DNA from 3 places in the Kineococcus arenarius subsp. arenarius genome. Region 2 is predicted to be linked to each of the others. Evidence: riboswitches for the same ligand, from Rfam matches in the RefSeq annotation. Region 2 holds a riboswitch; each other region holds the start of a gene.
The links. Region 2 has a riboswitch for S-adenosylmethionine ahead of ACRYM0_RS14310 (rhodanese-like domain-containing protein). Riboswitches for the same ligand answer to the same signal wherever they lie in the genome.
Positions count from the first base shown of each region.

Region 1: it holds a riboswitch for S-adenosylmethionine, as region 2 does, so the genes downstream of both, sfnG (dimethylsulfone monooxygenase SfnG) here and ACRYM0_RS14310 (rhodanese-like domain-containing protein) in region 2, are expected to answer to the same signal.
Region 3: it holds a riboswitch for S-adenosylmethionine, as region 2 does, so the genes downstream of both, ACRYM0_RS12860 (sulfurtransferase) here and ACRYM0_RS14310 (rhodanese-like domain-containing protein) in region 2, are expected to answer to the same signal.

Region 1 is NZ_JBJLSE010000144.1:351-6,588, forward strand. It holds gene ACRYM0_RS19905 (cell division protein PerM) at 1-1,047, shown strand, start outside; gene purN (phosphoribosylglycinamide formyltransferase) at 1,127-1,705, shown strand; gene purH (bifunctional phosphoribosylaminoimidazolecarboxamide formyltransferase/IMP cyclohydrolase) at 1,743-3,332, shown strand; gene ACRYM0_RS19920 (DUF3017 domain-containing protein) at 3,374-3,658, shown strand; gene ACRYM0_RS19925 (AzlC family ABC transporter permease) at 3,681-4,409, shown strand; gene ACRYM0_RS19930 (AzlD domain-containing protein) at 4,406-4,720, shown strand; SAM riboswitch class I at 4,786-4,874, shown strand; gene sfnG (dimethylsulfone monooxygenase SfnG) at 4,868-6,025, shown strand; gene idi (isopentenyl-diphosphate Delta-isomerase) at 6,069-6,238, shown strand, end outside.
Region 2 is NZ_JBJLSE010000062.1:1,926-12,716, forward strand. It holds gene ACRYM0_RS14295 (LGFP repeat-containing protein) at 1-253, opposite strand, end outside; gene ACRYM0_RS14300 (cobalamin-independent methionine synthase II family protein) at 396-1,628, opposite strand; gene ACRYM0_RS14305 (O-succinylhomoserine sulfhydrylase) at 1,657-2,856, opposite strand; gene ACRYM0_RS14310 (rhodanese-like domain-containing protein) at 2,853-3,272, opposite strand; SAM riboswitch class I at 3,277-3,363, opposite strand; gene ACRYM0_RS14315 (HNH endonuclease family protein) at 3,411-4,100, opposite strand; tRNA gene ACRYM0_RS14320 (tRNA-Asn) at 4,173-4,245, opposite strand; gene dnaG (DNA primase) at 4,337-6,235, opposite strand; gene ACRYM0_RS14330 (O-acetylhomoserine aminocarboxypropyltransferase/cysteine synthase family protein) at 6,313-7,650, shown strand; gene ACRYM0_RS14335 (CoA-binding protein) at 7,770-8,258, shown strand; gene ACRYM0_RS14340 (hypothetical protein) at 8,439-8,936, shown strand; gene ACRYM0_RS14345 (deoxyguanosinetriphosphate triphosphohydrolase) at 8,957-10,222, opposite strand; gene dusB (tRNA dihydrouridine synthase DusB) at 10,219-10,791, opposite strand, start outside.
Region 3 is NZ_JBJLSE010000050.1:9,339-20,129, reverse strand. It holds gene ACRYM0_RS12885 (nitrite/sulfite reductase) at 1-1,600, shown strand, start outside; gene ACRYM0_RS12880 (phosphoadenylyl-sulfate reductase) at 1,597-2,331, shown strand; gene cysD (sulfate adenylyltransferase subunit CysD) at 2,397-3,287, shown strand; gene ACRYM0_RS12870 (GTP-binding protein) at 3,287-4,975, shown strand; gene cobA (uroporphyrinogen-III C-methyltransferase) at 4,975-6,177, shown strand; gene ACRYM0_RS12860 (sulfurtransferase) at 6,247-7,170, opposite strand; SAM riboswitch class I at 7,461-7,554, opposite strand; gene ACRYM0_RS12855 (FxLYD domain-containing protein) at 7,617-8,243, opposite strand; tRNA gene ACRYM0_RS12850 (tRNA-Pro) at 8,359-8,432, opposite strand; gene der (ribosome biogenesis GTPase Der) at 8,480-9,916, opposite strand; gene ACRYM0_RS12840 (lysophospholipid acyltransferase family protein) at 9,958-10,710, opposite strand; gene cmk ((d)CMP kinase) at 10,707-10,791, opposite strand, start outside.

The DNA.
Region 1 (6,238 bases), on a different contig from region 2:
CCGCTGGGCGTGACCCTGCTGGCCGTGGCGTCGGCCGTGCGGGCGGTGCGGGCGTGGGTGCGCGACCAGGCCGCAGCCGAGCGCGCCGTGCCGTTCTGGCCCGGTGCGGCGGTCTTCGCCGGCGGTTACGGCGTGCTGGCCCTGCTGGTCGCGCTGGCCACGCGCAGCGGCGTCACGGCCGCCGGGCCGCTGCACGCGCTGCTGGGCGGGCTCGCCGTCGGGGCGGCCGGGTTCGCCCTGGCCGCCCGGGCGCACCGCCCGCCGCTGCCGGCGCGGGTGCCCCCGGTCCTCGCCGCCGCCGCGCGCCCCGCGACGGCGTGCGTGGCGGCGCTGCTGGCCCTGGGGGCCCTGACGGTCGCGGTGGCGCTCGTGCACGGGCACACCGACGTGCTGCTGCTGCACCGCTCCCTGCAGCCGGGCTGGCTGGGCGGGCTCCTGCTGCTGCTGGCGCAGGCCCTGCTGCTGCCGACGCTCGCGGTCTGGGCGGTGGCCTGGATCGCCGGGCCCGGGTTCGCCGTGGGCACCGCGACCTCCGTCGCGCCGGGCGGCACGACCCTGGCCACGCTGCCCGCGCTGCCGGTGCTCGGGGGGCTGCCGCCGCAGGGGCCCACGCCCACCGCGACCTGGCTGGTCGTCGTGCTGCCGGTGCTGGTGGGGGCGGGGGCCGCGGTGCTGCGCCGAGCCCGCGCCGGGGAGCCCGCCGGGCTCGTGCACCGCCTCGCGGTGGCCGCCCTGACCGGGGTGCTGGCGGGTGCGGCGCTGGCGGTGCTGGCGGCGGCGGCGTCCGGGCCCCTGGGGGCCGGGCGCATGAGCGAGATGGGGCCGTCCGCGCTGCTGACGGGCCTGGCCCTCGCCGGGGAGGTGGCCGCGGGCGGGGCGCTCGGGGTGCTGCTGCAGCGCGCGGTGGTGGCCCGCCGCGGCACCCGCCTCGCCGTGGACCTGCCCGCCGGGTCGCAGGCGCCCACCGGTGGGCTGCTGGGGCGTGCGCGCCGCGGCCGGGACGCCGGCGCCCCGGGCACCGGTGCTGCTCCCGGGTCGGAGGGCTAGGCCCCCGCCGCGGGCCGCACCCGGTGCTGCGTGGTCCGGCGTCCGGGGAGGAGCGCCGCGACGGCTATCGTCTGCGCACGTGCCAGCACGCGTCGTCGTCCTCGCCTCCGGCTCCGGCTCCACCCTGCAGGCGCTCCTGGACGCCCGCGACGAGGCCTTCACCGTCGTGGCCGTGGGCTCGGACAAGCCCGGCGCCGCCGCCCTGGACCGGGCCCGGGCCGCCGGTGCGGCCACCTTCACCGTCCCGCCGGGCGAGCACCCCGACCGCGCCGCCTGGGACGAGGCCCTGGCCGCCGCCGTCGCCGCCCACGAGCCCGACCTCGTGGTGCTGGCCGGGTTCATGCGCATCGTCGGCGCCCCGCTGCTGGAGGCCTTCGGCGGGCGCCTGGTGAACACCCACCCCGCGCTGCTGCCGTCCTTCCCCGGCGCCCACGGCGTGCGCGACGCCCTCGCCCACGGGGTGAGGGTCACCGGCTGCACCGTGCACCTGGTCGACGCCGGGGTGGACACCGGCCCGATCCTCGACCAGGCGGCCGTGCGGGTCCTCGACGGCGACGACGAGCAGAGCCTGCACGAGCGCATCAAGGACGCCGAGCGGGCCCTGCTCGTCGACGTCGTGGCCCGGCTCGCCCGCGGCGAGCTGCCCACCCCCCGCTGACCCGCCACCGCCCACCCCGAGAGGACCCCGCGAGCCGATGGCCGAGAACCCCACCGCCGAGCAGACCGCGCAGCGCCACCCCGTGCGGCGCGCCCTCGTCAGCGTCTACGACAAGACGGGCCTGGAGGAGCTCGCCACCGGCCTGCACGCCGCGGGCGTCGCGATCGTCTCCACCGGCTCCACCGCCTCGCGCATCGCCGCCGCCGGGGTGCCCGTGACGCCCGTGGAGGAGCTCACCGGGTTCCCCGAGTGCCTGGACGGGCGGGTCAAGACGCTGCACCCGCGCGTGCACGCCGGGATCCTCGCCGACCGCCGCCTGCCCGAGCACGTCCAGCAGCTCGCCGACCTCGGCGTGGAGCCGTTCGACCTCGTCGTGGTGAACCTCTACCCGTTCCGCGAGACCGTCGCCTCCGGCGCCGGGTTCGACGACGTCGTCGAGCAGATCGACATCGGCGGCCCCTCCATGGTGCGCGCCGCCGCGAAGAACCACCCCAGCGTCGCCGTCGTGACCGCCCCCGCCCGCTACCGCGAGGCCCTGGACGCCGTGGCCGCCGGCGGGTTCACGCTCGCCCAGCGCCGCCGCCTGGCCGCGGAGGCGTTCGCGCACACCGCCTCCTACGACACCGCCGTCGCCGGCTGGTTCGCAGCGCAGACCCTCGACGGGTCCGACGAGGGGTGGCCCGCGGTGGACGGCGCCGCGCTGGAACGCACCTCGGTGCTGCGCTACGGCGAGAACCCGCACCAGCGCGCCGCGGTGTACGCCGACCCCGCCTCGCGGCCGGGCATCGCGCAGGCCGTGCAGCTGCACGGCAAGGCCATGTCCTACAACAACTACGTCGACGCCGACGCCGCCCTGCGCGCCGCCCACGACTTCACCGCGCCCGCCGTCGCCGTCATCAAGCACGCCAACCCCTGCGGCATCGCCACCGGCACCGACGTCGCCGACGCCCACGCCAAGGCGCACGCCTGCGACCCCGTCTCCGCCTACGGCGGCGTCATCGCCGCCAACCGCGTCGTCACCGCCGCGATGGCCGCGCAGGTCGCCGACGTCTTCACCGAGGTCGTCATCGCCCCCGGGTTCGAGCCCGAGGCCCTGGAGGTGCTGCAGCGCAAGAAGAACGTGCGCCTGCTGCAGCTGCCCGACGGCTACGGCCGCAGCCCGCGCGAGTGGCGCCCGGTCTCCGGCGGCGTGCTCGTGCAGGACCTCGACCGCATCGACGCTGACGGCGACGACCCGGCGGGCTGGACGCTGGCCGCCGGCGAGGCCGCCGACGAGGCGACCCTGGCGGACCTGGAGTTCGCCTGGCGGGCGGTGCGGGCGGTGCGCTCCAACGCGATCCTCCTGGCGAAGGACGGCGCCTCCGTGGGCGTCGGCATGGGCCAGGTGAACCGGGTGGACTCCTGCCGCCTGGCCGTCGAGCGCGCCGGCGCCGAACGTTCCCGCGGTGCCGTGGCCGCCTCCGACGCGTTCTTCCCGTTCGCCGACGGCGCGCAGATCCTCCTGGACGCCGGTGTGCGGGCGATCGTGCAGCCCGGCGGCTCCATCCGCGACGAGGAGGTCGTCGCCGCGGCCCGCGCCGCCGGCGTGACGATGTACTTCACCGGTGCCCGCCACTTCGCGCACTGACGTCCCCGGTGCGGACGGTCCCGGTCGGTAGCGTGCTCCCCGTGCCGGCCGGGACCCCGCAGCGCGTGCCGCCGCCGGGCGGCGCGGTCCTCGGCGCCCTCGTGGCCGGGGCGCTGCTCGCCCTGCTGCTCACCGTCGTGGCCGGGCCCGTCGCCGGCGGTCTCGTCCTGGGCGCCGACCTCGCCGTCGCCGCCGTCCTGCGGCTGGTGCTGCCGGTGCGGGTGGCCGGCGCCCTCGCGGTGCGCTCGCGCGCCGTGGACACCACCGTGCTGCTCGTGCTCGCCGCGGCGTGCACGGCGCTGACGTGGTCGCTCCCACCGGCTTGAGCGCGGTGGCGCTCTGGTAGAGCTGTCCGGCGTGGCACTCCAGCGACCCGTCCCGGACCCCGTCCGCACCGCCCGCCGGCAGGCGCTGTCGGTCGGCGTGGCCACCGCCCTGTACGGGGTCAGCCTCGGCGCGCTCGCCGTCGCCAACGGCCTGAGCGTGCTTCAGGCGTGCGCCACGTCGCTGCTGATCTTCAGCGGTGGTTCCCAGTTCGCCCTCGTCGGCGTCCTCGGCGGCGGCGGCAGCGTGGCCGCCGCGGTGGCGGCGTCCTCGCTGCTGGGGGTGCGCAACGCCCTGTACGGGCTGCAGGTCACCGGTTTCCTGCGGGCCCGCGGTGCGCGCCGGCTGCTCGCGGCGCACTGGACCATCGACGAGTCCACCGCCGTCGGCGTCGCCCAGGGCACCGACCCCGCCCGGCGCACCGGCTTCTGGGTGACCGGCGCCACCGTGTTCGTCGGCTGGAACCTCGCGACCCTGCTGGGGGCGCTGCTCGGCGACGCGCTCGGCGACCCGCGCCGCTACGGCCTGGACGCGGCCGCCGCGGCGGCGTTCCTGGCGCTGCTGTGGCCGCGGCTGCGCCGGCGCGAGGCGGCCGCCGTGGCGGCGGTCGCCGCCCTGGTCGCGCTGCTGCTCGTGCCGGTCGTGCCGGTGGGGTTGCCGGTCGTCGCGGCGGCGCTGGTGGCCCTGCTCGCCGGCCTGCGCCGCGAACGGGCCGGGGAGCGTGCCGGCGAGCGGGCGGGGGAGGGGGCGTGAGCACCTGGGTCGCGGTCCTGGCCGCGGGCGCGGTCGCCTACGCCCTCAAGCTGGCCGGGCACCTGGTGCCCGCCCGCCTGCTGGAGCACCCCCGCGCCCGGCGGGTGGGTGCGCTGCTGCCCGCGGCGCTGCTGGCGGCGCTGGTGGTCGTGCAGACCGCGAGCGACGGCGACCGCCTCGTCCTGGACGCGCGCGCCGTCGGCCTGGGGGTCGCGGCGCTCGCGCTGGCCCTGCGGGCGCCGTTCCTGCTCGTCATCGTGCTGGCGGCCGCCGCGGCGGCGGGGGTGCGGGCCCTGACCGGCTGGGGGTGAGGGCAGGCCCGCCGCCGGCCCGGGGTGTCGTGGCGGTGGGGGCGGGCAGCGGGTTGCGCTGGCCGGAACCATCCAGAGCGGCTGAGAGACCTGGCTCGGGGACGCCGCAGCAACCACGGGGAACCGCTGGTGCTACCGCCAGGACCGATGGAGGAGCTCACCCGCATGCCCGTGAAGTTCGCCTACTGGGTCCCCAACGTCTCCGGCGGTCTCGTCGTCTCCACGATCGAGCAGCGCACGAGCCACGACCCCGCCTACAACGTCGAGGTCGCCCGCGCCGCCGAGCGCGTGGGTTTCGAGTACGCGCTGACGCAGGTGCGCTACCTCGCCTCCTACGGCGCGGACGCCCAGCACGAGTCCACATCGTTCTCCCTGGCGCTGCTGCTGGCCACCCAGAAGCTCAAGGTGATCGCGGCCGTGCACCCGTTCTTCTGGCACCCGGGGGTGCTGGCGAAGTTCGCCGCGACCGCGCAGGAGATCACCGGCGGCCGCCTCGCGCTGAACGTCGTCTCCGGCTGGTTCAAGGACGAGGCCACCCAGCTGGGCGTCACGTGGCACGAACACGACGACCGCTACCGGCAGTCGGAGGAGTTCATCAGCCTGCTGCGCGGGGTGTGGTCGCAGGACGGGTACTCCCAGGAGGGGGACTTCTTCAGCGCCCGGGACATCACGTTCCGCCCGCAGCCGAAGGTGCAGCCGGAGGTGTTCCAGGGCGGCAACTCCACCGCCGCCCAGGCCATGGCCGGCCGCGTCAGCGACTGGTACTTCATGAACGGCAAGTCGATCGCCGGCGCCGCCGAGCAGGTGCGCGAGGTCAGCTCCCTGGCCGCCGCGAACGGCCGGTCGATCCGTTTCGGCCTCAACGGTTTCGCGCTGGTGCGCGACACCCGCGAGGAGGCGGAGGCGGTCCTGGAGGAGATCGTCGCCAAGGCCGACGTCGCCAAGGTCGAGGGTTTCGGCGCCGCCGTGCAGGAGGCCGGCAACGCCACGAGGGACCGCAAGGGCATGTGGGCGGACAGCGGGTTCCGCGACCTGGTGCAGTACAACGACGGGTTCCGCACCGGGCTGGTCGGCACCCCCGACGAGGTCGCCCGCCGCGTCCTGGCGTACTCCCTGGTGGGGGTGGACCTGCTGCTGCTGGGGTTCCTGCACGTCAAGGAGGAGGTCGAGGCGTTCGGGGAGCTGGTGATCCCGCGCGTGCGCGAGCTGGAGCAGCGCCTCGCCGACGGCGAGGACCTCGCCCTGGGCGCCGAGCTGGACGAGGCGGTCGCCGCCGCGGGCGGCCGCGTGCCGTCGCCGGCCTGACGCGCGCCGGGCACGTCGACCACCGGGCGCGTACGGTGCTCCGGTGACCGCCCCCACCACCTGCCCCACCGCCGGGAGCACCGAGCTCGTCGTCCTGCTCACCGAGGACGGCGTGCCGTGCGGGACCGCGCCCAAGGCGAGCGTCCACCACGCCGCCACGCCCCTGCACCTGGCGTTCTCCTGCTGGGTCCTGGACGGCGCCGGGCGCACCCT
Region 2 (10,791 bases):
CACGGGCACCGGTCCACGGGCTCCAGTAGATCGAGCCGTGCTGGAAGACCACGTAAGCGCCCTTGCTGTCGGGGGTTCGGATCTCCCCGGTGAGCGGATCGCCCAGGAAACCGCGCGCGCCGCCGTAGTAGTACTCGTAGCGGTAGCCGATCTCCCCACCTACGCGGGGGTCGGCCTGAGCCGGGACTGCGGTGCTGAGCGACGCGCCGATCACGGCGGCCACGCCGATGAGGCGGGTCTTCCACGTCTTCATGGGCGCACCGTAACGGCCACCTGGGAGATGACGTGGGGTTTCCTGAGAACTCATCCGGTCCCCGAGGCCCCGGCGGCCGGGGCCGGAGGGCCGGGAGTCGCCCCGCCCGAGCAGCGGGACGGGGCGACACCGGGAGCGGTCTTCAGCCGAAGAGGCGCTCGCCCGCGATCCGCGCACCCTCGCCCAGCGCGGCGAGCTTGGCGACGGCGATCTGCGGGTGGATGCGCCCGCCGAGGCCGCAGTCGGTGGAGGCGATGACGTTCTCCGGGCCGACGACCGAGGCGAACCGCTCGATGCGGTCGGCGACGAGCTCGGGGTGCTCCACGACGTTCGTGGCGTGGCCGACGACACCCGGCACGATCTTCTTGCCCGCCGGGAGTTCCAGGTCCTTCCAGATCTTCCACTCGTGCTCGTGGCGGGCGTTGGCCGCCTCGAAGGAGTACGAACCGGCGTTGATCTCCAGCATGAGGTCGGCGATGTGCCGGAACTCGATGTCGGTGGTGTGCGGGCCGTGCCAGCTGCCCCAGCACAGGTGGAACCGGACCTGCTCGGCCGGCAGGTCGCGGATGGCGTGGTTGAGGGCCTCCACGCGGATCTTCGTGAACGCGCGGTAGTCCTCCAGGCTGGGCTCGGGGTTGATCTGGTCCCAGTTCTCCGCGATGGACGGGTCGTCGATCTGCAGGACGAGGCCGGCGTCCACGACGGCGCGGTACTCCTCGCGCATCACCTCCGCCCACGCCCAGATGTGCTCCTCCTCGGTGGCGTAGTACCGGTTGGAGATGCGTGCACCGCTGCCCGGGGACAGGGACGTGATGAAGCCCTGGCTGCGCTCCAGGCCGGCGGCCTCCAGGCCCGCGACGAGGTTCGCGACGTCGGAGGCGATGGCCTCCTGGCCGACGTAGCTCAGCGGGCCGGTGGTGGCGGGGAACGCGGTCGCCTGCTTGCCCGTCATGATCCCCGAGGTGGGGTCGGTGTAGGCGTCCTTGAACGTGCTCCAGTCGCGGCGGTCCGGGAAGCTCGTCAGCCGCACCTTGCCCGGCTCCGAACGCACGACCGGCTGCGTGAACAGGTCCTCACCGGTCACCTCCAGACCGGCCACGCGCTGGAACGAGTACGACCACCAGGCGCCGTAGTCCACGGCGCTCGTCATGGCCTTGCCGTACTCGCCGTCACCGACGAGGGTGATGCCCAGGTCGCGCTGGCGCGCCACGAGGTCGACGACGGCGTCGGTCAGCAGCGCCTCGAACTCCGGCGTGCGCTCCAGGGTGAACCCGTCCTCGCCGACGCGGCGGGCCTCGTTCGCGGCGATGAGCTCGGGGGTGCGCGGCAGGCTGCCGGCGTGGCTGACCTCGATGCGGCGGTCGTTGCGGGACAAGGGGTCTCCGTTCGTGGGGTGGGGGTCGTCAGCGGCGCAGGGCGCGGTCGAGGTCCTCGAGCAGGTCCTCGGGGTCCTCCAGCCCCACCGACAGCCGCAGGACGGCGTCCGACAGGCCGATGGCGACGCGACCCTGCTCGCCGAGGCGACGGTGCGTGGTGGTGGCGGGGTGGGTGGCGAGCGACTTCGCGTCGCCGAGGTTGTTGGAGATGTCGATGGTCCGCAGGGCGTCGAGCACCTCGAAGGCACGTTCCTTGCCCCGCCCGCCGGGCGCGTCCAGCTCGAACGTGACGACGGTGCCGCCCAGCTCCATCTGGCGCTTCGCGAGGTCGAACTGCGGGTGCGAGGGCAGCAGGGGGTAGCGCACCCAGCGCACGGCGGAGCTCGCCTCGAGGTGCTCGGCGATGCGCAGGGCGGTGGCCGCGGAGTGCCGCACCCGCAGCCCCAGGGTCTCCAGCCCCTTCGCCAGCGTCCAGGCGTTGAACGGGCTCAGCGTCGGGCCGGTGTGCCTGGTCAGCTCCTGGAAGCGGCCCTCGATGAACTCGGTGGTGCCCAGCACGGCACCGCCCATCACGCGGCCCTGGCCGTCGATGTGCTTGGTGGCGGAGTAGACGACCACGTCGGCGCCGAACCGCAGGGGCCGCTGCCCCACCGGGCTGGCGAACGCGTTGTCCACCACGACGACCGCGCCGGCCGCGTGGGCGAGCTGCGTGACCGCCTCGACGTCCACGAGGGTCTGCATGGGGTTCGCCGGGGTCTCGAAGAACACCGCCTGCGCGGGCGTGGCCAGGGCCCGTTCCCACTGCGCGAGGTCCTCGCCGTCGACGAACTCCGTCGTCACGCCCCAGCGGGGCAGGATCTCGTCGAGGATCACGTAGCAGGACCCGAACAGGCTGCGGGCGGCCACGACGCGGTCCCCCGCACCGAGCAGCGCGCCCAGGGCGTAGAACACCGCGGACATCCCGCTGGCCAGGCCGTAGCAGGCCTCGGCACCCTCGAGCAGCCGCAACCGCTCGGTGAACACCGACACCGTCGGGTTGCCGTAGCGGGAGTAGACGTAGCGGTCCACCTCACCGGTGAACGCGGCCTCCGCGGCGGCGGCGGACTCGTACACGTACCCGGACGTCAGGTACATCGCCTCGGACGTCTCCTCGAACCCCGAGCGGGCCAGCCCACCGCGCACGGCGGTGGTGTCGGGGCGCCAGGGGCTCGGCTGCTGCTCGGTCACGACTGCCTCCAGGGAAGGCCCTGCGCGCGCCAGCCGGCGGCGCCGCGGTGGCCGCGCTCGTCGAGGTCGCCCTCGAAGCCGTCCAGGACGTTGTAGCTGGGGCCGATGCCCGCCGCGGTGGCGGCGGTGGCCGCCCCGACCGACCGCTTGCCGGAGCGGCACAGGAACACCACCGGACCGCGGTGGCCCGGTGCGATGCCGGCCCGCTCCAGCTCCGCCAGGAACCGCGCACCGGGCGCGTCCTCCTCCACGGGCAGCCAGGAGGCGAACACCGGTGGCCTGCGCAGCGCGGCGGCGTCGGGGACCCCGACGTACGTCCACTCCGCCTCGGTGCGGACGTCCACGAGGACGGCGTCGCCGTCGTCACGCAGCAACTCGAACGCCTCACGCGGAGTGAGGTCGCCGGCGTAGCTCACGAAGCCTCCATCGGTCCTGGCATGAGCACCCTCCCGAGGGGGGTTGCTGCGGCGTCGTCGAGCCAGGTCTCTCGGCCGCTCTGGATGGTCCGACCAGCCTAGGGCATCTGCGCCCGTGCCCGGGGCACGCCGCCCGGATCAGGGCGCGGGCAGCTCCTGCCCGGGGCAGCCGGCCAGGACGCCGGCCATCGCGTCGTGCTCCGCGGGCGTCACCCACAACCCCCAGGCGCTCTTGACGGCGACCTGCCGGGCGACGTACTCGCACTCCCCCTCGGGCGGCAGCCACTGCGAGGCGTCGTCGTCGCCCTTGGCCCCGTTCAGCGGGCCGTCCACGGCCAGCAGTTCCAGGGGGTCGTTGGCGAAGCGGACCCGTTCGTCCTCGCTGAACCCCTGCGCGCCGGTGCGCCAGGCGGCCGCCAGCGCCACGACGTGGTCGATCTGCACGTCGGCGCTGGTGTCCTCGCCGCGGCGGAAGGCGATCTCGTCGCCGGAGTACGGGTCCTGCAGGGTGCCGGACAGGACGGTGCAGCCGTCCGGCGCGAGGCGGACGTCGTCCAGGTCGCGCAGCAGGACGTCGTCGCGGGTGCGGCAGCCGTTGTCGTCGACGTCGACCCAGCTGGAGCCGAAGCGGGTGCGCTGGTAGCCGGCGGAGGAGGCGGCCTCGCGCACCGGCAGGGCGGCCAGCGCCTCGGCGGCCCCGCCGGACGCCTCGCCCCGCGCGGGCCCCGCCGCGTCGCCGGTCAGGGCCCGCCACAGCGCGACGGCGAGCACCAGGACGAGCAGCGGCACGAGGATCGCCGCCGGGGCGCTGGAGCGACGTGCGCGCACGGCCACCTCCCAGCCTCGCGGGCCCCCGGGGACGACGAAGGGGGCCTGCACGCGCAGGCCCCCTCCAGGACGCTCCCGCAGTTGGACTCGAACCAACAACCTGCCGGTTAACAGCCGGCTGCTCTGCCAATTGAGCTATGCGGGACCACCACCGGGTGAACCCCCGGCGACAGCACGTCAACCGTACCAGCCCCGCCCGAGTGCCTGCGCCCCGGCCGCCCCGCGCGCGAGGGCCCTCAGGACCCCTGGGCGCGCTCCTGCCAGGCCCGGCGCGCCGCCTCCAGCCGGAACAGCTCGGCCGAGGCCTCCTGGTACTCCTGCGGCTGCGCGGAGGCGTCGATGCTCCACAGCCGGCGCTTGGCGTCGGCGACCGCGCGGGTGGCCGCCTGCCCGGCCAGCGTGGCCACCAGCGAGCGCCCCCAGCGCTCCATCTCCTCCTCGTCGGTGACCGGCAGCTCGGCCACGGCCAGCTCCTGCACGAGCCCGGCCACCGGCCCGTCGGCGTACTCCAGCACCGCCTCGACCCAGCCGGGACCCGGCGGCGCCTCCAGCGGCCCCCCGGCCGCGGTGACGGCGTCGTGCACCGCGCGGTGCCCCGGCGCGCCGAAGGCGTCCGCGGCCAGGCCGGCGAAGTCGTCCGCGACGACCCACGGCGCCTGCAGCACGCACGCCAGCACCCACCGCTCCAGCTGCACGACGGCGTCGTTGACCGCGGGGGCCGCCGGTGCCGCGGGCGCCGGCTCGGGCGCGGCGCCCCTGCCCTCGCGCCCGGCCCGCCCCCCGCGGCCGCCGGCGTGGCGGCGCACCCGGTCCAGCACGAAGCGCTCGTCGAGGAAGCCCGTCCAGCGGTCCAGGTTCACCGCGTAGCGCTGGCGCAGGCCGCTGTCGCGGATGCCCGCGACGATCGGGGCGGCGGCGTCCAGGGCGGCCAGCCGGCCCGCCTCGCTGCCCAGGTCGAAGCGGGAGATGGTGGAGCGGATCGCGAACTCGAACAGCGGCACCCGGCCGGCCACCAGGGCCGCCACCGCGGCGTCGCCGGCGGACAGGCGCAGGTCGCACGGGTCCTGACCGGACGGCTCGACCGCCACGTACGTCTGCGCGGTGAAGCGCTCCTCCAGCTCGAAGGCCCGCAGCGCGGCCTTCTGCCCCGCCGCGTCGCCGTCGAAGGTGAAGACGACCTCGGCGGAGCCGGCCGCGTCGCCGAGCATCCGCTGGACGATGCGGGCGTGCTCCTCGCCGAACGCGGTGCCGCAGGTGGCGACCGCGGTGGTCACGCCCGCCAGGTGGCAGGCCATCACGTCGGTGTAGCCCTCCACCACGACGACCTGCTTGGTGCGGGCGATGTCGCGCTTGGCGAGGTCCAGGCCGTACAGGGCCTGGGACTTCTTGTAGACCGGGGTCTCGGGCGAGTTGAGGTACTTGGCCTCGATGCGGTCGTCGTCGAAGAGGCGGCGCGCGCCGAAGGCGACGGTGTGGCCGCTGACGTCGCGGATGGGCCAGACCAGGCGGCCGCGGAAGCGGTCGTACAGCCCGCGCTGCCCCTGCCCGGCCAGGCCGGAGGTGGTCAGCTCCTCCTCGGTGAAGCCCGCCGCGCGCAGGTGGCGCAGCAGCGCCTCGCCGCCGGGGGGTGCGAAGCCGACCCCGAAGCGGGCGGCGGCCTCGCGGCTGAAGCCGCGCTCGGCCAGGAAGCGGCGGGCGGTCTCGGCGGGGCCGGGCTGCTCCAGCTGCCGGGCGTAGAAGGCCTCGGCCGCGCGGTGCGCCTCCAGCAGCCGCTGGCGCTGGCCGGCCCCCTGCGCCCCGGCCGGGCGCTTGCCGGGGCGGCCTCCGTCGTCGACGTAGCGCAGCTGCACGCCGGCGCGCTCGGCCAGGCGCTCGACGGCCTCGGTGAACGTGGTGCCGTCGATGCGCCGGACGAACTCGATGGCGTCGCCGCCCTCGCCGCAGCCGAAGCAGTGCCAGCGGCCCACGGCCGGGCGGACGGTGAAGCTGGGGGTGCGCTCGTCGTGGAAGGGGCACAGCCCCTTGAAGGACCCCACGCCGCCGGGGCGCAGCGTCACCTGCTCGGCGACCACCTCGTCGATGCGGACGCGCTCCTTGACCGCGCGCAGGTCGTCGGGGTGGATGAGACCTGGCACGCGCCGGAGTCTAGGCGCGGGCTCCGACGGGGCCGACCCGCAGCCGGCGGCGGGCGCGGGTGGCAGGATCGACCCCCGTGAGCAGTGACGAGCAGCGGGACGAGCGCGCGCCCGGCGGCAGCAGCGACCGCGCCTGGGGGTTCCGCACCCGCGCCGTGCACGCCGGCGCCGTGCCGGAGCCGACGACGGGCGCGCGGGCCGTGCCGATCTTCCAGACGACCAGCTTCGTGTTCGAGGACGCCGCCGACGCGGCCAACCTCTTCGCCCTGCAGAAGTACGGCAACATCTACAGCCGCATCTCCAACCCCACCGTCGCGGCGCTGGAGGAGCGGATGGCCTCCCTGGAGGGCGGCCTGGGTGCGCTGGCGTGCAGCTCCGGGCAGTCCGCGGAGTTCCTGACCTTCGCGGCGCTGGCCGGTGCGGGCGACCAGATCGTCGCCTCGAACAACCTCTACGGCGGCACCGTCACCCAGCTGGACGTGACGCTGCGCCGCTTCGGCGTGGACACCGTGTTCGTGGAGCCGGAGGCCGACGCGGTGCGCGCGGCGATCACCGACAGGACGCGGTTCGTGTTCACCGAGCTGGTGGCCAACCCCTCCACGGTGGTCGCGGACGTGCGGGCGCTGGCCGACGTCGCCCACGAGGCGGGGATCCCGCTGGTCGTCGACGCCACGACCGCCACCCCCTACCTGTGCCGGCCCATCGAGCACGGGGCGGACATCGTCATCCACTCCGCCACCAAGTTCCTCGGCGGGCACGGCACCACCCTCGGCGGCGTCGTCGTGGACGCCGGCACCTTCCCCTGGGACAACGGGAAGTTCCCCGCCATGACCGAGCCGGTCGCCAGCTACGGCGGCCTGAGCTGGTGGGGCAACTTCGCCGAGTACGGGTTCCTCACCAAGCTGCGCAGCGAGCAGCTGCGCGACATCGGCGCCACCCTGGCCCCGCACTCCGCGTTCCTGCTGCTGATGGGCGTGGAGACGCTGCCGCAGCGCATGCGCGAGCACGTGGCCAACGCGCGCCGGGTGGCGCAGTGGCTCGAGGCGGACGAGCGCGTCAGCTGGGTGCGCTACTCCGGCCTGCCCTCGCACCCGCACTTCGAGCGCGCGCAGCGCTACCTGCCGGAGGGGCCGGGCGCGGTGTTCTCCTTCGGCGTCGCCGGCGGGCGCGCCGCCGGCGAGCGGTTCATCGAGAACTGCCAGCTGTGCTCGCACCTGGCCAACATCGGCGACGCGCGCACCCTCGTGCTGCACCCCGCCTCCACCACCCACCAGCAGCTCTCGCCGGCGCAGCTGGAGGCGGCCGGGGTGCCGGAGGACCTGATCCGCATCAGCGTCGGGCTGGAGGACGTCGAGGACGTCCTGTGGGACCTGGACCAGGCGCTGACCGCCGCGACGAAGGGGGCCTCGCGGTGAGCGGGCACGAGCACGAGGGCACCGGCGCCCCCACCGGGGCGATCGGCGACACCGGCAGCGTCGCCGCCCGGCCGCAGGAGCCGGCCGCGCCGGCCACCGGCGCGAAGGACGCCGCGCCCGTGGGCGAGACCGGCGGCTGGACGCCCCCCACCCCGGGGCAGCGGTTGTCGATCCTGCGCCGCACCCGGACGGTGGCGATCCTCGGGGCCTCGAACAAGCCGTCGCGCGCGTCGTACTTCGTGGGCACCTACCTGCTGGCCAGCTCCGACTACGAGGTGTGGTTCGTCAACCCGAACGAGCGGGAGGTGCTGGGCCGGCCCGCGTACCCGTCGCTGGCGGAGCTGCCGGGCGTGCCGGACGTCGTGGACGTCTTCCGCCGACCCAGCCAGCTGGGTGCGGCGCTCGACGAGACGCTCGCGGTGGGCTCGCCCGTGCTGTGGCTGCAGCTGGGCCTGTCGGACGACGACGTGGCCCGCCGCGGCCACGAGGCGGGCACAACCGTGGTGATGAACCGCTGCCTGAAGATCGAGCACGCCCGCTTCCACGGGGGCCTGCACCTGGCCGGTTTCGACACCGGGGTCATCTCGGCGCGGCGCCGGGCGCGCTGAGGGATCCCCAGCCCGCCGGACGGGCCGGCGGTCCACAGGGGAGCGCGCGGGGCGGCACCCGGCGGCGCCCGCGCTCCTACGGTCCCGGCCGTGCACCCCTCCTCCGCCGGCCCAGCGCCGTGGCCCCCACCGCCCCCACCGTCCCGAGCGCCCCGTCGCCGGGGTCGCGACGCCCTGCTGGTGGCCGCCGGCGCGGCGGGCACCGCGGGGACGCTCGTGCTCGGCGGCCTCGGCTTCGGCGCCTGGGCGGTGCTGGGCGGCTCCGGCGGCCACGTCACGGCGCTGCGCTCCTCGGAGTCGATCGAGCTGACGCGCGCCGGGCAGTGGCCGGTGGGCACCTGCCTGGAGCGCACCGCCGACGTCTACCGCCCCGCCGGGTGCGTCGGGGAGCACGGCGCCGAGGTGGTGCTGGCGAGCCCGGTGGTCGCCGGGCACCTCGAGCGGGCGCGCCGCGAGGGCGCCAACGCGTTCTGCGCGACGGCCGTGGCCGCGCTGGCCGAGCGCCGCGGCCTGCCGGCCGGCTCGGTCACGCACGCGTCCGCCTGGCCCGGCGAGGACGCGCACGACGCGGGCGAGCAGCAGGTGCGCTGCCTCCTGGTGGGCGTGGGGCAGCCCCTGGTGGGTTCCCTGACCGCCGGCACGCTGCGCGACCCCTTCGAGCCCGCGCCCCTGGAGTGAGGCCCGCCCGGGCCCGGCGCTCAGGTGAGGCGGGCGTGCCAGGCGAGCGCGGAGACGTCGGTGAGCGAGGCCACCTGGTCGACCACCACGCGCAGCCGCGCGGCGTCGTCGGGCGCGGCGTCGTGGTCCTGCCGGAAGGGCGGTTCCAGCACGTCGGCGCCGCGCTCGACCAGGGCGGTGAGCAGCTCCAGCAGCAGCTCGCGCTGGCGGGCGTAGAACGGCTGGCGCTCCTGCGCGCTCATGACGAACGTGGCGGCCACGCCCTTGAGCACGGCCACCTCCAGCACCGTCTCCGCCGGGACCTCCACGTCGGCGGCGTAGCGGGTCAGCGGCCCGTCGCCGTGGCGGGCGCGGGTGGCGTCCTGAGCGGCGTTGGCGAAGCGGCCGATGAGCTGGCTGGTCATGTCCTTCAGCGCCGCCAGGTGCCGGCGACCGCCGAACACCTCCCCGGGCTGCTCGCACGCCCAGAACGGCAGCTCCGCCAGCCGGGTCAGGGCCTCGTCCACGTCCTCGTCGCTCGCGTCCGGGAGGTACCAGTCGCGCACCTGCGCGGCGACGCGGGCGCGGGTCCCGCGCTCGCGCAGCCAGTTCAGCCGCACGTGCCCGGCGACCACGGCGTCCTCCACGTCGTGGACGCTGTAGGCGACGTCGTCGGCGAAGTCCATGACCTGCGCCTCCACGCACGGGCGGTCGCGCGGCGAGCCGTCGCGCAGCCACGCGAAGACCTCCGCGTCGTCGGTGTAGGCGCCGAACTTCGAGGTGGCCCGCGGCGCCCCCCCGTGCAGCCACGGGTACTTCGTGGCCGCGTCGAGGCTGGCCCGGGTCAGGTTCAGCCCGACGGGCGAGCCGTCGGCGGCGACCGTCTTGGGCTCCAGACGGGTCAGCAGCCGCAGGGTCTGCGCGTTGCCCTCGAAACCGCCGATGTCGGCGGCCGCCTCCGCCAGGGCCCGCTCGCCGTTGTGCCCGAAGGGCGGGTGCCCCAGGTCGTGGGCCAGGCAGGCGGTGTCCACCACGTCCGGGTCGCAGCCCAGCGCCGCGCCCAGCTCGCGGCCCACCTGGGCGACCTCCAGCGAGTGGGTCAGGCGGTTGCGCACGAAGTCGTCGGTGCCCGGGCCGACGACCTGCGTCTTGGCGGCCAGGCGGCGCAGGGCCGAGGAGTGCAGCACGCGGGCGCGGTCGCGGGCGAATGCGCTGCGGCGGTGCGTCTTGGGCGGTTCGGCGGCCCAGCGCTCGGTGTCCGAGGACGTGTAACCGCGCTGGTGCCCGTCGCGCTCGCTCACCCTCAGCCCCCCGAGACCGACAGCTCGGCCTGGCGCACGACCTCGGCGGCGGCGCCGGACAGGGCGCGGTCGTCCAGCCAGCCCTCCGGCAGCGCCACCCGCTGCGGGGAGCCGGCCCGGCCGCGCGAGCCCTCCGCCGCGGCCCCCGGGTAGGGCTGGTCCAGGTCCAGGGAGGCGAGCAGCTCGTCGAGCGCGGCCAGGGAGTCCACCAGGCCCAGCTTCGCGCGCAGGTCGCCGCCGACGACGTAGCCCTTGAAGTACCAGGCCACGTGCTTGCGCACGTCGCGGCAGGCGCGCAGCTCGTCGCCGTAGTGCTCCACCAGCAGCTCGGCGTGCCGACGCAGGGTCGCGGCCACGGTGCGCAGGCCGGGGCGCACCCGTTCCGGGCGGCCGGCGAAACCCGCCTCCAGGTCGGCGAACAACCACGGCCGGCCCAGGCAGCCGCGACCGACGACGACGCCGTCGCACCCGGTGCGGCGCACCATCTCCAGCGCGTCCTCGGCGCTCCACACGTCCCCGTTGCCGAGGACCGGGATCGTGGTGACGGCCTCCTTCAGCCGGGCGATCGCCTCCCA
Region 3 (10,791 bases), on a different contig from region 2:
GGAGTTCAAGGCCGCCGACGGGGGGCTGAACGTCCGTGAGCGCATCGAGAACGTCTACGCGGCCGGGGGTTTCTCCTCGATCGCGCCCGACGACCTCAACGGGCGGTTCCGCTGGTGGGGGCTGTACACCCAGCGCCGCCCCGGCATCGACGGCGGGCGCACCGCGCAGCTGTCCGCGCAGGAGCTGTCCGACGAGTTCTTCATGCTGCGCGTGCGGATCGACGGCGGAGCGCTGACGACGGAGCAGTTGCGCGTCGTGGCCGGCATCTCCACCGAGTTCGCCCGCGACACGGCCGACATCACCGACCGGCAGAACGTGCAGCTGCACTGGGTGCGCATCGAGGACGTCCCGGAGATCTGGCGCCGGCTCGAGGCCGTGGGGCTGCAGACGACCGAGGCGTGCGGGGACACCCCGCGCGTGGTGCTGGGCAGCCCGGTCGCGGGCATCGCCCGTGACGAGGTCATCGACCCGACGCCGGTGATCACGGAGATCGTGGACCGCTTCATCGGCGACCCGGAGCTCGCGAACCTGCCGCGCAAGTTCAAGACCGCCGTCACCGGCCACCCCAGCCAGGACGTGGTCCACGAGATCAACGACATCTCCCTGGTGGGCGTGGTCCACCCCGAGCTCGGCCCGGGGTACGACCTGTGGGTGGGGGGCGGGCTGTCGACCAGCGCGCACCTCGCCCAGCGCCTCGGGGCGTTCGTGCCCCCGGAGCGGGCCGCGGAGGTGTGGCAGGCGGTGGTCCGGGTCTTCCGGGACTACGGCTACCGCCGGCTGCGCAACAAGGCGCGCCTGAAGTACCTGGTCGCCGACTGGGGGGCCGAGCGGTTCCGGCAGGTGCTGGAGACCGAGTACCTGGACCGGGCGCTGCCCGACGGCCCGCCGCCGCCGGCCCCCTCCGGTCGCGGCGACCACGTGGGCGTGCACGAGCAGAAGGACGGCCGGTGCTACGTCGGCCTGTCCCCCACCGTCGGGCGGGTCAGCGGCACGGTGCTGCGCGACCTGGCCGACGCCGCGGAGGCGGCTGGCTCGGGGCGCGTGCGCTTCACCCCGCACCAGAAGGTCGTCGTCCTGGACGTCGACCCGGCACGGGTCCCGGAGTTCACGGCCCGCGTCGAGGACATCGGCCTGACCGCGCACCCCTCGCCGTTCCGGCGCACCACGATCGCCTGCACGGGGATCGAGTTCTGCAAGCTGGCGATCGTGGAGACCAAGGACACCGCGACGCGGGCGATCGAGGAGCTGGAGCGCCGGCTGGCCGGGGTGGAGATCGACACCCCGATCACGCTGCACGTCAACGGCTGCCCGAACTCCTGCGCCCGCATCCAGACCGCCGACATCGGCCTGAAGGGGCAGCTGGTGCAGGACGGGCACGGCGAGCAGGTCGCCGGTTTCCAGGTCCACCTCGGCGGCGGGCTGGCCTCGGCCGACCGCGCCGAACCTGGCGTGGGCCGCACCGTGCGCGGCTTGAAGGTGACGGCCACCGCTTTGCCCGAGTACGTCGAGCGCCTGGTGCGGCGCTACCTCGAGACCCGGGAGCCGCGCGAGACCTTCGCGGCCTGGGCCCACCGCAGCGACGAGGAGGCTCTGCGATGAGCGAGACCACGACGACCACCGTCCCCACGCCCCGTGTGCGCCGCGACCGCGAGGAACTGCGGTCCCTGGCCGAGCGCGGGGCCGCGGAGCTCAGCGGAGCGGGCGCGGAGGAGGTGGCCGCCTGGGCGGCGGCCACCTTCCCGGGCACCCTCGCCGTGGCGTGCAGCATGGCCGACGCCGTCCTGCCCCACCTGGTGTCCCGGTTCGCGCCCGGCGTCGACGTGCTGTTCCTGGACACCGGCTACCACTTCGCGGAGACCCGCGGCACGCGCGACGAGGTCGAGTTCGCGCTGCCGGTGCGCGTCGTGGACGTCCTGCCCCGGCAGACCGTCGCCGAGCAGGACGCCGAGTTCGGCCCCCGACTGCACGAGCGCGACCCCGGCACGTGCTGCCGGCTGCGCAAGGTGGAGCCCCTGGCCGCCGCCCTGGGCGGGTACGAGGCGTGGGTGACGGGTGTGCGCCGCGAGGAGGCCCCGACCCGCGCCGGCACCCCCCTGGTGCAGTTCGACGAGCGGCACGGGCTGGTCAAGCTCAACCCCCTGGCGGCCTGGACCTTCGACGAGCTCGTCGACTACGCCACCGCGAACGCCGTCCCGGTCAACCCGCTGCTGACCAGCGGCTACCCCTCGATCGGCTGCAAGCCGTGCACCCGCGCGGTGGCACCGGGCGAGGACCCGCGCGCCGGTCGCTGGGCCGGCACCGGCAAGACCGAGTGCGGGATCCACCTGTGAGCGCGCCGACGACCGCCGTCGTCCCGGCCGCGCGCACCGCGGCGGGGAACCCCGGTCCCGCCCGCGTGGACGACCTGCGGGCCCTGGAGGCCGAGGCGGTGCACATCATCCGCGAGGTCGCCGCGGAGTTCGAGAACCCGGTGCTGCTCTTCTCCGCAGGCAAGGACTCCATCGTGCTGCTGCGCCTGGCGGAGAAGGCGTTCCGTCCCTCCCCCGTGCCGTTCCCGGTGATGCACGTCGACACCGGCCACAACTTCCCCGAGGTGATCGAGTTCCGCGACCGCCGCCTGGCGCAGGGCGGGCACCGGCTGGTCGTCGCCTCGGTGCAGGCCAGCATCGACGCGGGCCGCGTCCGCGAGGACGGGCCGGGTTCCTCCCGCAACCGCCTGCAGACCCGCACCCTGCTCGACGCCCTCGCCGAGGGCGGTTTCGACGCGGCGTTCGGCGGTGCGCGGCGCGACGAGGAGCGCGCCCGCGCCAAGGAGCGCGTCTTCAGCGTCCGCGACGCCGTCGGCCAGTGGGACCCCCGCAACCAGCGCCCCGAGCCGTGGTCGCTGTACAACGGCCGGATCCACCGCGGCGAGCAGGTCCGGGTGTTCCCGCTGAGCAACTGGACCGAGCTGGACGTGTGGCGCTACATCGCCGCCGAAGGCCTGGACCTGCCCGACATCTACTACGCGCACGAGCGCGACGTCGTCGAGCGCGACGGGATGCTGCTGGCCGTCTCCGACCTCACCCCGCCCCGCCCCGGCGAGCGCGTGCAGCGCCTGCGGGTGCGCTACCGCACCGTCGGGGACCTGACGATCACCGGCGCGGTCCGTTCCGACGCCACCGACGTCGAGGCCGTCATCGCGGAGATCGGCACCGCGACCGTGTCGGAGCGCGGGGCCACCCGCGCCGACGACCGGACCTCCGCCGCCGCGATGGAGGACCGCAAGCGCGAGGGGTACTTCTGATGCGGGAACTGCTGCGGATGTCCACGGCCGGTTCGGTCGACGACGGCAAGTCCACGCTCATCGGCCGGCTCCTGCTGGACACCGGGAGCCTGCCCACCGACCACCTCGCCGCCGTCGACGGCCCCGACGGCCCGGACCTGGCGGCGCTGTCGGACGGCCTGCGCGCCGAGCGCGAGCAGGGCATCACCATCGACGTGGCGTACCGGTTCTTCTCGACCGCCAAGCGCAACTACGTCCTCGCCGACACCCCCGGGCACGAGCGGTACACCCGCAACATGGTGACGGGCACCTCCAACGCCCACCTGGCGATGCTGCTGGTGGACGTGCGCGCCGGTGTCCTGGACCAGACGCGCCGGCACGCACGGATCGCCACCCTGCTGGGCGTGCCGCACCTGGTGGCGGTGGTGAACAAGATGGACCTCGTCGACTTCGACCGCTCCCGGTTCTCCTCGGTGCGCGAGGAGCTGCGCGAGGTCGCCGACCGGCTCGGCGTGCGGATGCTCGTGGTGCCGGTGGCCGCCAAGCACGGCGACAACGTCGCGAACCGCTCGGCGAACACCCCCTGGTACGACGGTCCGACGCTGCTGGAGCACCTGGACGGCGTGGAGGTCCTGCCGCCGGACTTCGGCGTGGGGCGGCTGCGCATGCCGGTGCAGTGGGTCTCGCGGCCCGTCGCGGGCAGGCGGCGCAGCTACACCGGCCGGGTGGCCGCGGGCACGCTGCGCGCCGGTGACGAGGTCGTCGTGCTCCCCTCCGGTTCCCGCACCCGCGTCACGGCCGTGGACACCCTCGACGACGGCCGCGAGGTCGCGGTGCCGCCGCTGTCGGTGGCGGTGGAACTGGCCGACGAGCTCGACGTCGGCCGCGGTGACGTCCTCGTGGCCCCGGACGCCGAGCCGGTCGTCACCCGCGAGCTGCGGGCGCAGGTGTGCTGGATGCACGCCGAACCCCTGACCCCGGGTCGGCGGCTGCTGCTGAAGCACACCACCCGCACGGTGCGCGCCGAGGTCACCGCCCTGCACGACCGGATGGACCCGCGCACCCTGGCCGAGCTGCCGGCACCGGGGCAGCTGCAGATGAACGACATCGGTGCGCTCACCCTGCGCACCGCCGTCGACCTGGTGGTCGAGCCGTACTCGCACAACCGGGACATGGGCGCGTTCATCCTCGTCGACGAGCACACCCACGACACGGTGGCCGCCGGCGTCGTGCGCGAGGCCACCGACCGGCGCACCGGACCGCGCGCCGGTGACGGCGCGGTGTGGCGCTCCTCGCAGGCCCCCCGCCCGCACCCCGGGGCGGCGCTGTGGCTGCTGCCCGCCGCCGGCGCGGCGGATGCCGAGGAGGTGGCCGGCGAGGTGGAGGCCGCTCTGCTCGCACAGGGCCGCCCGTCGTACGCGCTGCGCGCGGAGAACCTGCGCGCGGGCCTGACCGCGGACCTGGGGGACTCGGCCGCGGAACGCGCGGAGGCGTCGCGCCGCACCGCGCACGCCGCCCGGCTGCTGGCCGACGCCGGCGTGGTGGTGGTCGGGACCGCCGGCGACGCGGCGCAGGCGGAGGCGCTGGCGCAGGTGGTGCGCGAGGCCGGTCCCACCGCCGTGGTGCTGACGCTGCAGGCGGGCCGGGACGCGGCGGCGGAGGCGCGCCGGGCGATCACCGCGCTCACCGGGGAGGCGGGGCGCGGCTGATGCAGCCGCTGCACCTGGACCTGCGCGGCCGGGCCGTGGTCGTGGCCGGGGGCGGACCCACCGCCGCCCGGTGCGCCCGCGACCTGACCGCCGCGGGGGCCGACGTCCTCGTCGTGGCCGTGCGGCTGTGCGAGGACCTGCACGAGCAGCACGGCGCCGGGCGGGTGCGCTGGCGCGAGGGCACCGTCGGCGGCGCGGACCTGGTGGGCGCCTGGCTGGTGCACGCCGCCACGGGCGACGCGGACGGCGACGCCGCCGTGGCGGCGCTGGCCGAGCAGCACCACCTGTGGTGCGTGCGGCCGGACGCACCGGCGGGCGGGACGGCGGTGGAACCCGCCGTCGTGCGCCGCGACGACGTCGTCGTCTCCGTGGGTGCGGACGGCGACACCGACCGCGCCCGCGCGCTGGCGGTGCACCTTGGTCACCTCCTGGACTCCGGGCGCGCACCCCTGCGGCGGCACCGCCCCCGCGCGGGCCGCGTCGTCCTGGTCGGCGGCGGGCCCGGCGAGCCGGAGCTGATGACGCTGCGCGGGCGCCGCCGCCTGGCCGAGGCGGACGTCGTGGTCGTGGACCGGTTGGCCCCCACGGGTGTGCTCGCCGAGCTCGACCCGGACGTCGAGGTCGTCGACGTCGGCAAGACCGCCGGGAACCACCCCGTGCCGCAGGAGGAGATCAACCGCGTCCTGGTCGACGCCGCCCTCGCCGGACGCACCGTCGTGCGCCTGAAGGGGGGTGACCCGTACGTCCTGGGCCGCGGCGGCGAGGAGGTCCTCGCCTGCCGCGCGGCGGGGGTGGAGGTCGAGGTGGTGCCCGGCGTCACCAGCGCCTTCGCCGTGCCCGCCGCCGCCGGCATCCCGGTGACCCACCGCGGGGCTGCGCGCTGCGTCACCGTCGTCTCCGGCCACGAGGACCTCGACGGCGACGACCTGGGGGCCCTGGCGCAGCTGGGCGGCACGCTCGTGGTGCTCATGGGCGTGGCGGCCCTGGAGCGGCTCGCCGAGGGGCTGCTGGCCGCCGGCCGCGACCCCGCCACACCGGTCGCCGTGGTGCAGGACGGTTGGAGCCCGCAGCAGCGCACCACCACCGCTCCCCTGGCCGACATCGCCCGGGTGGCGCGCACGGCACGGGTGCGCGCGCCGGCAGTCGTCGTGGTCGGCGACGTCGTCGACGCCCTGGCCCCCACGGGACCCCGGACGCGGTGAGGGGGCGGGGCCCACCGGGCCCCGCCCCCTCGTGACACCACCGGCTCAGCGCCCGGCGGCTCCGTCCGCTCAGCGCTTCGCGGCGCCGACCTCGCCCGGCTCGGAGCCGACCACGATCGGGGCACGCACCGCGTTGCCCCACTCGGTCCAGCTGCCGTCGTAGTTGCGCACGTTCTCCAGGCCCAGCAGGTGCGTCAGCACGAACCACGTGTGGCTGGAACGCTCCCCGATGCGGCAGTAGGTGACGGTGTCCGTCTGCGGGGTCAGCCCGGCACCGGAGAAGTAGATCTCCTCCAGCGCCGCGCGGTCCTTGAACGTGCCGTCCTCGTTGGCAGCCTTCGCCCACGGCACGCTGGCCGCACCGGCGATGTGACCGCCGCGCAGGGTTCCCTCCTGCGGGTAGTCGGGCATGTGGGTGCGCTCGCCGGTGTACTCCTGCGGCGAGCGCACGTCGATCAGGCCGCCGCGGTGCTCGCGCACGTCCGGGGCGAACGCGCGCACGCGGCTGTCGTCGCGCTCCACGACGGGGTACTCGGTGCGCTCGCGCTGGGGGACCTCGGTCGTCAGCTCACGGCCCTCGGCGGCCCACTTGGCGCGGCCGCCGTCCAGCAGGCGCACGTCCTCGTGGCCGAACAGCGTGAACACCCACAGGGCGTAGGCGGCCCACCAGTTGCTCTTGTCGCCGTACAGCACGATGGTGTCGTCGCGGCGGATCCCCTTGCGGGAGAGCAGCTCGGCGAACGCAGCACCATCGAGGTAGTCGCGGGTCACCTCGTCGTTCAGCTCGGTGTGCCAGTCGACCTTGACCGCGCCGGGGATGTGGCCGGTCTCGTACAGCAGGACGTCCTCGTCGCTCTCCACGACGACCAGGCCCTCACGGCCCAGGTTCCCGGCCAGCCAGGCGGTGCTGACCAGCTTCTCGGGGTGGGCGTACTCGGCGAACTTCGGCTCGGTGGTGTCGACGGGGGCCGTGCCGGACGTGGTGCTGGACATGCGTGTTCTCTCCAGGGCGTGACGTGGGTTCGCCGGCCGCCGCGCGGCGGCCGGGTGCGGTGGTGGTGCGGTGCCGCACCGGGTTCGCGCGCTCGCCCGGTCGGGGCGGCACGGGGTTCCGGGCGGGCCGGGTCCCGGGTGGGCGGGGTGCGCCCCGGGTCCCCGGGGCGCACCCCGCGGTCCGGGCGGGTTCTGCGGGCTGTCTGCGACAGGCGGCGGAACCGCGGCGGCACAGGTCGATGTGCCGCCGCGAGTGCAGTTCTGTGGTGCGGTCCTGCGTCATCCCGTGCCCTCCATCGGCCCTGGCGGAAGCACCCACGCCCTGCGGGAGGGGGGTTGCTGCGGCGTCGTCGAGCCAGGTCTCTCGGCCGCTCTGGATGGTCGTGGCGCCACCGTGCCCGGTGCGGGGCCGGGCTGTCAACCTCGCTGCACCACCCGCCACCCGTTCAGGCCCCGGTCACCTCCAGGACCCGGCAGGCCACCGCACCGGTGACGCCCTCGCCGCGCACCTGCACGGTCCTCGTCTCCCCCGGCGCGAGCTCCTCCACGACGACGCTGCCCCGGCCCAGCTGGGCGTCGGCGGCGTCCATCCACTCCACGACGACCGTGGAAGCGCCGGGGCGCTCGGCCGTCCCGGTGACCTCCAGGGTCGCGGTGGCCGTCCCGGAGCCGGTGACGTCGCCGCAGCCGGTCACCGCGATGCCCTCGGGGGCACCGGAGGGCCGCGTGCCGGCCGCTCCCCCCTCGGCGGGAGGAGCGCTGACCCCGGGCCCGGCGGGACCGGGCCCCGGCGTGCCGTCGACCACGTCGCCGCGCTCCCGGGCGGTGACGGCCACGACGACCGCGGCGGCGGCCAGGGACAGCACCAGCCCCGCCACGGCCACGCGCCGAGCCCGGCGAAGGCTCACGGCGCCCGCCCCGGCACCGAGCAGCGCCAGGCACAGGGCGAGCACGTGCAGCCTCGGCACGAGGGCGGTGACGGCACCCGCCGCACCCAGCACGACGGAGGCGACCGCCACTGCGTCGTGCGGCCGGCGGGCGGAGGAAGGGGCTGGTCGTGCGGTCGTGGTCACGGTGGCGTCCCGGGGCTCGTCGTCGTGCTCCTGGCCCGCTCCAGGCTAGGTGAACCACCCGGGAACAGCGAGAGGGCCGGCCCCTCGCGGGACCGACCCTCCGTACTGCTCACTGTCGGGCTGACAGGATTTGAACCTGCGACCCCTTGACCCCCAGTCAAGTGCGCTACCAAGCTGCGCCACAGCCCGATGGCCCGCTCCCCGTTCCCGGGCGGCGAACCGGTGACAACCCTACATCACCTCTTGCGCTTCTCCCGCACCCGCACGCTCACCTCGATGGGCGAACCCTCGAAACCGAACTCCTCGCGCAGCCGCCGTTCCAGGAACCGGCGGTAACCGGCCTCCAGGAAGCCGCTGGCGAAGAGCACGAACCGCGGGGGCCGCGTCGACACCTGCGTGCCGAAGAGGATGCGCGGCTGCTTGCCGCCGCGCACCGGGTGCGGCTGGGCCGCCACGACCTGCCCCAGGAAGCTGTTCAGGCGCCCCGTGGGCACGCGGGTGTCCCAGGAGTCCAGGGCGGTGTCCAGGGCGGGCACGAGCCGCTCCAGGTGCCGGCCGGTCATCGCCGAGACGTTCACCCGCGGCGCCCACGGGATCTGGACGAGCTCCTTCTCGATCTCGCGCTCGAGGTAGTGCCGGCGCTCCTCGTCGGTGAGGTCCCACTTGTTGTAGGCCACCACGAGCGCGCGCCCGGACTCCACGACCAGCGAGACGATGCGGATGTCCTGCTCGGTCAGCGGCTCGCTGGCGTCCAGGAGCACGACCGCCACCTCCGCCTTCTCCAGCGCGGCCTGCGTGCGCAGCGAGGCGTAGAAGTCGGCGCCCTTGGTCAGGTGCACCCGGCGGCGGATGCCGGCGGTGTCGACGAAGCGCCAGGTGCGCCCGCCCAGCTCGATGAGCTCGTCGACCGGGTCGCGGGTGGTGCCCGCCGTGGGGTGCACGACCACCCGCTCGGAACCGGCGAGCTTGTTCAGCATGCTGGACTTGCCGACGTTGGGGCGTCCCAGCAGCGCCACGCGGCGCGGACCGCCGGTGGGCTCGGCTCCGCCCACGGCGGACACGTCCGGCAGCAGCCGCACGGCGGCGTCCAGGGCGTCGCCGGTGCCGCGCCCGTGCAGCGCCGAGACCGGGAACGGCTCCCCCAGCCCCAGGCGCCACAGCTCGGTCGCGTCCGCCTCCTGCCGGGGGCCGTCGACCTTGTTCGCCACGAGCACCACGGGCTTGCCCGAGCGGCGCAGCAGCCGCACGACCTGCTCGTCGGAGGAGGTGGCGCCGACGGTCGCGTCCACGACGAACACGACGGCGTCCGCGAGGTCGATCGCGATCTCCGCCTGCTCGGCGACGGCCAGGTTCAGGCCCTCGACCTTGCGCTCCCAGCCGCCGGTGTCCACGAGGGTGAAGTCGCGCCCGGCCCAGTTCGCCGGGTAGGAGACCCGGTCGCGGGTCACGCCGGGCACGTCCTCCACGACCGCCTCGCGACGGCCGATGATGCGGTTGACCAGCGTGGACTTGCCCACGTTGGGGCGCCCCACGACGGCCAGCACGGGCAGCGGGCCGGCGGGGGCGTCCTCCGGGCCGCCGGCGCCCTCGTCGCCGAGCAGCGCCACGTCCTCCGGCGAGAGCTCGTAGTCCTCCAGGCCGGCGCGCAGGGCGCCCTCGACGCCCGCGTCCATCGCGTCTCCCGCGGCCGTCTCGTTCGGGGTGTCGGGTGTGCTCACCGGTGACCTCCGGTCACGTCGTCGGACGCCATCTCGCCCAGGCCCAGCTCGGCGGCGGCGTCCAGGTCTTCGGGCAGGGGGGTTCCCGTGCGCCGCATGCTGTCCAGCACGTGCGCCGAGAGCTTGTCGCGGACCTGCTCCACCGCCGCGGCCAGCGCGGCGCGGCCGGGCACGCCGGGTTCCTTGACCACCGTGAACGGCTCGCCGAAGCAGTAGTGCAGCCTGCGCCGCGGCGGGGGCGCGGTGCGGTTGCGCTCGCCGGGGCGGTGGGCGCCCAGGCACGCCACCGGCACCACGGGCGCACCGGACTGCAGCGCGATCCAGGCGATGCCCGAACGCACCGAGGCGGCGTCGCCGCGCCCGCGCGTGCCCTCGGGGAACACGCCGGCCGCCCCGCCCTCGGCGAGCACGCGCAGCACCGTCTGCAGCGCGTCGCGGTCGCCGTGGCTGCGGTCGATGGGGATCTGCCCGGCGCGCAGCAGCGCCCAGCCGACGACGCCGTCGAACATCTCCTTCTTCACCAGGAACGCCACGTCGCGCGGGGCGACCCCGTACAGCAGCGGCCCGTCCGTGAGGGAGGCGTGGTTGGAGGCCAGCAGCACCGGTCCGGTCGCCGGGACGTTCTCGGCGCCGTGGACGGTGGCGTTCCACACCACGTGCGCCAGGAACCTGCCGATGCCCTTCGTCCAGGCCTGCGGCCTGCCCGCGCGCGGGACCGCGACCGCCCCGGCCGGGGCGGCGGCGCTCACGCGCCCTCCCCGGTGGCCTCGCGCACCAGCTGCAGCAGCGCGGCCACGGTCCCCTCGAAGTCCAGGTGGGTGGAGTCCAGG